Regions from separate parts of the Streptomyces sp. NPDC002935 genome, predicted to be linked through region 1. Evidence: riboswitches for the same ligand, from Rfam matches in the RefSeq annotation. Region 1 holds a riboswitch; the other holds the start of a gene.
The links. Region 1 has a riboswitch for thiamine pyrophosphate ahead of ABZX90_RS20865 (thiamine ABC transporter substrate-binding protein). Riboswitches for the same ligand answer to the same signal wherever they lie in the genome.
Positions count from the first base shown of each region.

Region 2: linked by a shared signal. The riboswitch ahead of thiC (phosphomethylpyrimidine synthase ThiC) and the one ahead of ABZX90_RS20865 (thiamine ABC transporter substrate-binding protein) in region 1 are both predicted to bind thiamine pyrophosphate.

Region 1 covers NZ_JBEXNW010000014.1:118,279-122,484, forward strand. The annotation lists gene ABZX90_RS20855 (hypothetical protein) at 107-856, opposite strand; gene rlmN (23S rRNA (adenine(2503)-C(2))-methyltransferase RlmN) at 1,186-2,292, shown strand; TPP riboswitch at 2,377-2,482, shown strand; gene ABZX90_RS20865 (thiamine ABC transporter substrate-binding protein) at 2,565-3,650, shown strand; gene ABZX90_RS20870 (iron ABC transporter permease) at 3,743-4,206, shown strand, end outside.
Region 2 covers NZ_JBEXNW010000028.1:18,435-22,640, forward strand. The annotation lists gene ABZX90_RS30840 (helix-turn-helix domain-containing protein) at 1-266, shown strand, start outside; gene ABZX90_RS30845 (SsgA family sporulation/cell division regulator) at 366-803, shown strand; gene ABZX90_RS30850 (YibE/F family protein) at 886-2,379, opposite strand; TPP riboswitch at 2,451-2,607, shown strand; gene thiC (phosphomethylpyrimidine synthase ThiC) at 2,600-4,206, shown strand, end outside.

The DNA.
Region 1 (4,206 bases):
AGACGGAGGCGCGGCCGGCAGGGTCGAGTGGTCGGGGCTCGGCACAGGCCCAGGTCGGCGAGCGCGGTGGCGGGCCCCTTCGAGTCGGTCGGCACAGCCCGGCCGTTCAGCCGGGACTGCCGGACGGTGCCTCATTCTGCGGGTCGCCGGGCGGCACGGCGTCGTGCGGCGGGAGCGGGGTCGTCGAATCCGCCTGCGGGGCTGTGATCCGTGCCCGCTCCCGCAGTCTGCGCCGGTGGCCGGTGCGGTCGGCGCGGCCTTTGTAGCCGTTGGGCTGCCATTTGTTGCCGTGCCAGAGGTCGGGCGGGACCCAACGGGAACACGCCTGCTCGACGTCCGTGGTCACGTTGACGATGTTGCTGAGCTCGATGCGGTAGCGCAGCCTTGGGAGACCGTCGGCGGGCGGGTCGGCGTCCCGTACGTGGCGCCACAGCACGGGGTGATCGCGGTCGAAGTCCCCGCCGGGGAAGAGCTCGAGTGTCGCGGTGCCGTGGTCGACGGCCGAGTCACCGGTGGAGTAGATGCATACCCCGGCCAGTGAATCCCACGTCAGTAGCGTGTCCCCGAACGGGCCGAACCACCACCACCCCGTGGCGTCGAAGACGAATCTCTCGTTGGACGCGGCGGCTGTCCCTATCAGTGCGAACAGGCCGCAAAGCGCGCACAGGCCGCCGGCCGAGGCGAGAAGCCACCGAGCCACGTCGCCGTCGACCAGCGCGGCCCCCGACAAGCCGGCAGCGCCGAACGACAGAGCGGCCGCGGTGACGATCAGACCGTTCTGGATCTCCCGCTGCCCGTACCCTATGGCGGTCGCATCGGTGGATGGCCGCGCTGGCAAGGTCCCCCCGGCGCTCATGGGCACCACTGTATGGAGAGCCGCTGCAGAATTCCCGGAATCCGTACCCCAGGGGGTAGCAAAACCCGGAGGCATAGCGAGGACGCCCACGCACCTTCACCTGGCTCTACAGCGAACGGCTACGGGTCGCTCCCCAGCCGCTGAGTGACGGCCCTGGGCGGACGCGATCTGGGGCATGTCGGCGACGAGCGGGCACTCTCCTGGGCCGTCCCTGGCCGTCCCTGGGCCGTGCGAGGTCGCCTAAAGGTGACAGACGGTACCCGCAGGTGACCGCCCCCACCCCACTCTGGCCTGGGCCGGTGGTGTTGATCTGCGACACTGGAAGGGTTATGCCGAAGCCCGGAGAACTCACTTTTGTCGCGCCGCGCGGAGCCAAGAAGCCGCCGCGGCACCTTGCCGATCTCACGCCAGCCGAGCGCAAAGAGGCGGTTGCCGCGATCGGTGAGAAGCCGTTTCGTGCCAAGCAGCTCTCGCAGCACTACTTCGCCCGGTTCGCACACGACCCCGCGGAGTGGACCGACATCCCGGCCGCCTCGCGCGGCAAGCTCCAGGAGGCGCTGCTTCCCGAGCTGATGACGGTCGTACGGCACCTGTCGACCGACCAGGAAACCACGCGCAAGACCCTGTGGCGGCTCTTCGACGGCACGCTCGTCGAGTCCGTGCTGATGCGCTACCCGGACCGGGTGACCATGTGCATCAGCTCGCAGGCGGGCTGCGGAATGAACTGCCCCTTCTGCGCCACCGGACAGGCCGGCCTCGACCGGAACCTGTCGACCGGCGAGATCGTGCACCAGATCGTCGACGGCATGCGGGCGCTCCGCGACGGCGAGATCCCCGGGGGTCCGGCGCGGCTGAGCAACATCGTCTTCATGGGGATGGGCGAGCCGCTCGCCAACTACAAGCGGGTGGTCGGGGCGATCCGGGCCCTCACTGACCCCGAGCCGGACGGGCTCGGGCTCTCGCAGCGCGGTATCACCGTGTCGACGGTCGGGCTGGTCCCCGCCATCAACCGGTTCTCCGACGAGGGCTTCAAGTGCCGGCTCGCGATCTCCCTGCACGCCCCGGACGACGAACTGCGCGACACCCTCGTCCCCGTGAACACACGGTGGAAGGTGCGCGAGGTGCTGGACGCCGGATGGGAGTACGCGGCCAAGTCCGGGCGGCGCCTGTCCATCGAGTACGCCCTGATCCGGGACATCAATGACCAGGCGTGGCGTGGTGACCGGCTCGGGCGGATGCTCAAGGGCAGGCCCGTGCATGTCAACCTCATCCCGCTCAACCCGACCCCGGGTTCGAAGTGGACCGCCTCGCGGCCCGAGGACGAGAAGGCGTTCGTCGAGGCGATCGCGGCCCATGGCGTGCCGGTGACCGTCCGGGACACCCGTGGCCAGGAGATCGACGGAGCGTGTGGTCAGCTCGCCGCGACCGAGCGGTAGTCTGAGCCGCGTCAGACGACCGAGCGGTAGTCTGAGCCGCGTCAGTACATCTTCATCGTCACCTCTTCACAGTCCGACATCTTCATATTCCGACAGGGGAGCGCCACAGCGCTGAGAGTGCGGGACAGACCGCAGACCCTCTGAACCTTGCCCAGGTCATTCTGGGTAGGAAGTTCGGTCATTACTCAAGCTGTTGCGCCCTGCCCGGGAACCGTCAGAGGTCCCGGGCGGGGCCGCGTCTCTTCCTGGTCACCCAGGAGGAATCAGTGAGCATCACCAGCAGCAGGCGGTTCGCGGTCATGGCCGTCGGGCTCGGCCTCGTCGCGCTGCCCGCACTGTCCGCGTGCAGCTCGTCCGACGACGCCGGCTCGGGCGATCAGAAGACGATCACGCTCGTCAGCCACGACTCGTGGCTCGTGTCGAAGAACGTGCTCAAGGACTTCGAGAAGCAGTCCGGGTACAAGGTCCGGGTCCTCAAGGACGGCGACGCCGGGCAGGCCGTCAACAAGGCCATCCTGACCAAGGACAACCCGCAGGGCGACGTCCTCTTCGGCGTCGACAACACCCTGCTCTCCCGCGCGCTCGACAACGGGCTCTTCCAGCCGTACGTGGCCAAGGGCGCGGATCTGGTCCTGCCGGAGTACCGGGCCGACCAGGACAAGCACCGGGTCACGCCCATCGACACGGGCGACATCTGCGTCAACTACGACAAGGCCTGGTTCAGCAAGCACAAGCTGACGCCGCCGCAGTCCTTCGACGACCTGGTCAAGCCCGCGTACAAGGACCTCCTCGTCACCGAGAACGCCTCCACGTCCTCGCCCGGCCTCGGCTTCCTGCTCGGGTCCGCCGCGCACTACGGCGACAAGGGCTGGGAGGACTACTGGAAGAAGCTCAAGGCCAACGGCGTGAAGGTCGTGGACGGCTGGGAGCAGGCGTACAACGACGAGTTCTCGGGGTCCGCCGGCGGCAAGAAGGCCAAGGCCGACCGGCCGCTCGTCGTCTCGTACGCCTCCTCGCCGCCCGCCGAGGTCATCTACGCCGACCCGAAGCCCACCACCGCCCCGACCGGGGTCGCGGCCGGCACCTGCTTCCGGCAGGTCGAGTACGCGGGTCTGCTCAGCAACGCCAAGAACGCCAAGGGCGGCAAGGCGCTCCTCGACTTCCTGCTCACCAAGGAGTTCCAGGACGACATGCCGCTCAACATGTTCGTCTACCCGGTCCGCGAGGCCGCTCAGGTGCCCCCGGAATTCACGCGGTACGGTCCGCAGGCCAAGGACCCCGAGACCCTGGCCCCCGCGAAGATCGCCGCCGAACGCGACCAGTGGGTCAAGTCGTGGACCTCGCTCGTACTGAAGTAGCCGAGGAAGCGGGCGGAGCCGAGGCAACCCGCGGAGCCGACGGAGCTCCGCGGAGGGCCCGCGGGCGGCAGAGTGCGGCCCGGCTCGGGCTGATGGCCCTGCCCGTCGTGTTCTTCGCGGTCTTCTTCGCCTATCCCGTCGTCGCGATCGTCTCGCGCGGGCTCCACGTGGACGGCGACTGGCAGCTCGGCCGGATCTGGGAGGTGCCGGCCCAGTCCGACATCCGGCACGTGCTGTGGTTCACCACCTGGCAGGCGCTCGCCTCGACGGTGCTCACGCTGCTGATCGCGCTGCCCGGCGCGTATGTCTTCGCGCGCTTCGATTTCAGGGGCAAGCAGATCCTCCGGGCCGTGGTGACCGTGCCCTTCGTGCTGCCGACCGTGGTCGTCGGCACGGCGTTCCTCGCGCTGGTCGGCCGGGGCGGGCTGCTCGACGAGCTGTGGGGCGTGCGCCTGGACACCACGGTGTGGGCGATCCTGCTCGCGCACGTCTTCTTCAACTACGCGGTCGTCGTACGGACCGTCGGCGGGCTCTGGTCGCAGCTCGACCCGCGCCA
Region 2 (4,206 bases), on a different contig from region 1:
CGATCACCCCTTACACGGTGCGTGACAAGGACCGTCTGCTGAGGCGCCTGGAAAGGACGGGGCGGATGGAACCGGTGGTCGAGCGCCAGGAGTACGCGCTGGGCACGGTCTGCGCCGCGATCCCGATCACCGCGGGCAGTACCGCCGCGGCCATGGCCATTTCTCTCCCTTTCCACCAGGTCGACCGACTGCTGCCCGCGGCACGGAAGTTGCAGAGCGAAATCGGCAGGCTTCTAGGGACACTCGCCATCTCTATCAGTATCTGAAAACTCACTCCTTGTGATCCTGTGTGCACGGTGAGCAATATTTCCGCAGTGTCAGGGGAACGATTCCTGGCCAGTCGATGGCAAACGACGGGGTAGGCGATGCGCGAGTCGGTGCAGGCAGAGGTCATGATGAGCTTCCTCGTGTCCGAGGAGCTGTCTTTCCGCATTCCGGTGGAGCTGCGATACGAGACCTGTGATCCGTATGCCGTGCGGTTGACCTTCCACCTGCCCGGTGACGCGCCTGTGACCTGGGCGTTCGGGCGGGAGCTGCTGATCGACGGGGTGGGCAGGCCGTGCGGTGACGGTGATGTCCACATCGCTCCGGCCGACCCCGAGGCGTTCGGCGAGGTGCTGATCCGGCTTCAGGTCGGGTGCGATCACGCACTGTTCCGGTCCGGGGCCGCGCCGCTCGTCGCGTTCCTCGACCGTACCGACAAGCTGGTGCCGCTCGGGCAGGAGCGCTCCCTCGCCGGTTTCGACACGTCTCTCGACGAAGCGCTCGACCGCATCCTCGCCGAGGAGCAGAGCGCGGGCTGAAGCCCTGGAACCCCCGAGCGGAGTAACGCTTCCTCTCAAGGGGCGTGCGTGCCGGATGGTTTCGGCGCTTCCGGCGGACGGTTCAGTGTTTGCGGCGACGGCCCTTCCCGCTCCGTGCCGGTGTCCTGGCACCTGCGGGTGCCGCGGGGGCGGTCGCGGGCCCTTCACGGTCCGCGGCGACCACCAGGGCGGCCAGCGCGGTCGTCACCGGTACCGCGGCGACCAGACCGATCGAGCCCACCAGGGTGCGCACGATCTCCTCGGCGACCAGTTCGCTGTTGGCGACGGTGCCCACGCTGCTCTGCGCGATCGAGAAGAGCAGCAGCAGCGGCAGCGCGGCACCCGCGTACGCCAGGACGAGCGTGTTGACGACCGACGCGATGTGGTCGCGGCCGATGCGGATGCCCGCGCGGTACAGGCCACGCCGGCCCAGCGTGGGGTTCGCCTCGTGCAGTTCCCAGACCGCGGACGTCTGCGTCACCGTCACGTCGTCGAGAACACCGAGCGAACCGATGATGACTCCGGCCAGCAGCAGACCGCTCATGTCGATGGACGGGTACAGCCCATGGATCAGGCCGGTGCTGTCGTCGGTGTTGCCGGTCAGTACGGCCCAGTCGATGAAGACGGAGCCGAGGATGCCGATCAGCACCAGCGAGAGCAGGGTGCCGACCACCGCCACGGATGTCCGGGCCGACAGGCCATGACACATGTAGAGCGCGATCAGCATGATCGCGCTGGACCCTACGACGGCGACGACCAGCGGGTTCGAACCCTGAAGGATCGCGGGCAGGATGAAGAAGTTCAGGATCATGAAGCTGATGGCCAGGGCGATCAGTGCCATGACGCCGCGCATCCGGCCGACCACCACGACGACCACGGCGAAGATCCCGGCGAGCAGCGTCAGGGGCAGCTTCCGGTTCGCGTCCGTGACCGAGTACTGGAGGTCCTTGGGGGCGGAGGGCTCGTACGCGACGACGACCTTCTCGCCCTGGTGCAACTGCCGTGACTGGTCCGGCTGAACGATCTCGGTGAACGTGCGGCCTTTGTCCTTGCCGGTGTCGATCCGGATCGTCGCCTTCTTGCACTCACCCGTCGCCTGCTGCTGGGCGGAGGAGCCCTCGGCGGTGGAGGTGTCGCCCGTCGGGGTCTCCCCCGAGGCGTTCACGGACTTGCAGTCCACCTGGTCGATCGTGGTGACGGTCGCCTGCTGGGTCTGCCGGTCGAAGCCGACACCGGTGCGCTCGTGGGAGGGGGCGCCGCCGGGCCACAGCACCACGAGACCCACGACGACCGCGGCGGCGAAGGGGATCAGTACCGCGGCGATGACCTTGCGCAGGTGCTTGGAGACCGGCGCGGCGGGGCCGTGACTGTGCGAGTGCCCGTGCCCGCCTCCCAGACCTTCGCCGTGCCCGCCTGCCGGGCGCGGCCCGTGCCCGCCGTCGGCACCGTCATGGCCACCGTCCGGGCCATGACCGTGCCCGTGTCCGGTGCCAGAGCCATGTCCCTGGCCGTCGTCGGAGCCCGTACGGCGCGGCGGCTCGGACGGTGGGAACGGGGACTGCGGGGTCGTTGTCACCGACCGATCATCGCAAGAACGGCAAGGGCCCTCTGTTCACCGCGCCAAATATGACGCTAGCGTGGGGGCACCTTTGCACACGCGGGAGCTCGGAGCACCGGGCTGAGAGGGCGCTGACCTCCGTCTTCGCGATGTTTCACATGAAACATCGACGAACGGAAGCCGCTGCGTCGACCGCTGAACCTGTTACCGGGTAATGCCGGCGTAGGGAGTAGGTCTCATGACCAACAAGGACGTAAGCACGCCTGCCTCCAGCCAGACGGACGGAGCTTCCTCTCCGTCCCTGGACGGCGAGGCCGGGAAGTCCATCGGCTGGCACAAGGGGTACGTCGGGGGTACGCGTCCCGATCTACGGGTGCCGGTCCGGCAGGTGCACCTGACCAACGGGCAGTCCGTGACGCTGTACGACACCTCCGGCCCGTACACCGATCCGACCATCGACACCGATGTGCGCAGGGGGCTGGCGCCGCTGCGCGAGAACTGGATCATCGCCCGCGGAGACACCGAGGAGTACGCGGGCCGTCCCGTCCGTCCCGAGGACGACGGGATCAAGCACACGGCCCCGCGTGGGGGACTGCGCAACCTCGACGCGGTCTTCCCCGGGCGGCCGCGTCAGCCGCGCCGGGGGCGCGCCGGGCAGGCGGTCACCCAGCTCGCCTATGCGCGACGTGGCGAGATCACGCCCGAGATGGAGTTCGTGGCGATCCGGGAGAGCGTCGACCCCGAGGTCGTACGCGAGGAGATCGCCGCCGGCCGGGCGGTGCTGCCCGTGAACGTCAATCACCCGGAGATCGAACCGATGATCATCGGCAAGCGGTTCCTGGTGAAGGTCAACGCCAACATCGGCAACTCCGCGGTCAGCTCCTCCATCGAGGAGGAGGTCGAGAAGATGACCTGGGCGACCCGCTGGGGCGCCGACACGGTCATGGACCTGTCGACCGGCCGCAACATCCACACCACGCGCGAGTGGGTGCTCCGCAACTCCCCCGTCCCCATCGGCACGGTGCCGCTCTACCAGGCGCTGGAGAAGGTCGACGGCCGTGCCGAGGAGCTGACCTGGGAGATCTACAAGGACACGGTCATCGAGCAGGCCGAGCAGGGCGTGGACTACATGACGGTCCACGCGGGCGTGCGCCTGGCGTACGTGCCGCTCACCGCGAACCGCAAGACCGGCATCGTCTCGCGCGGCGGCTCGATCATGGCGGCCTGGTGCCTCGCGCACCACAAGGAGTCGTTCCTGTACGAGAACTTCGAGGAGCTCTGCGAGATCCTCGCCGCGTACGACGTCACCTACTCACTCGGCGACGGCCTGCGGCCGGGTTCCATCGCGGACGCCAACGACGCCGCACAGTTCGCGGAGTTGAGGACTCTCGGGGAACTCAACGCGATCGCGAAGCGTTTTCATGTACAGACGATGATCGAAGGCCCGGGACATGTCCCGATGCACAAGATCAAGGAGAACATCGACCTTCAGCAGGAGATCTGTGATGAAGCTCCGTTCTATACGCTCGGCCCGCTGACGACGGACGTCGCGCCGGCGTACGACCACATCACCTCCGGCATCGGTGCCGCGATGATCGCCTGGTGGGGCACGGCCATGCTCTGCTATGTCACGCCCAAGGAGCACTTGGGCCTGCCCAATCGTGACGACGTCAAGACCGGCGTCATCACCTACAAGATCGCCGCCCATGCAGCCGACCTCGCCAAGGGGCACCCAGGAGCACAGGACTGGGACGACGCGCTCTCCGACGCCCGCTTCGAGTTCCGGTGGGAGGACCAGTTCAACCTGGCTCTCGACCCGGACACGGCACGGGAGTTCCACGACGA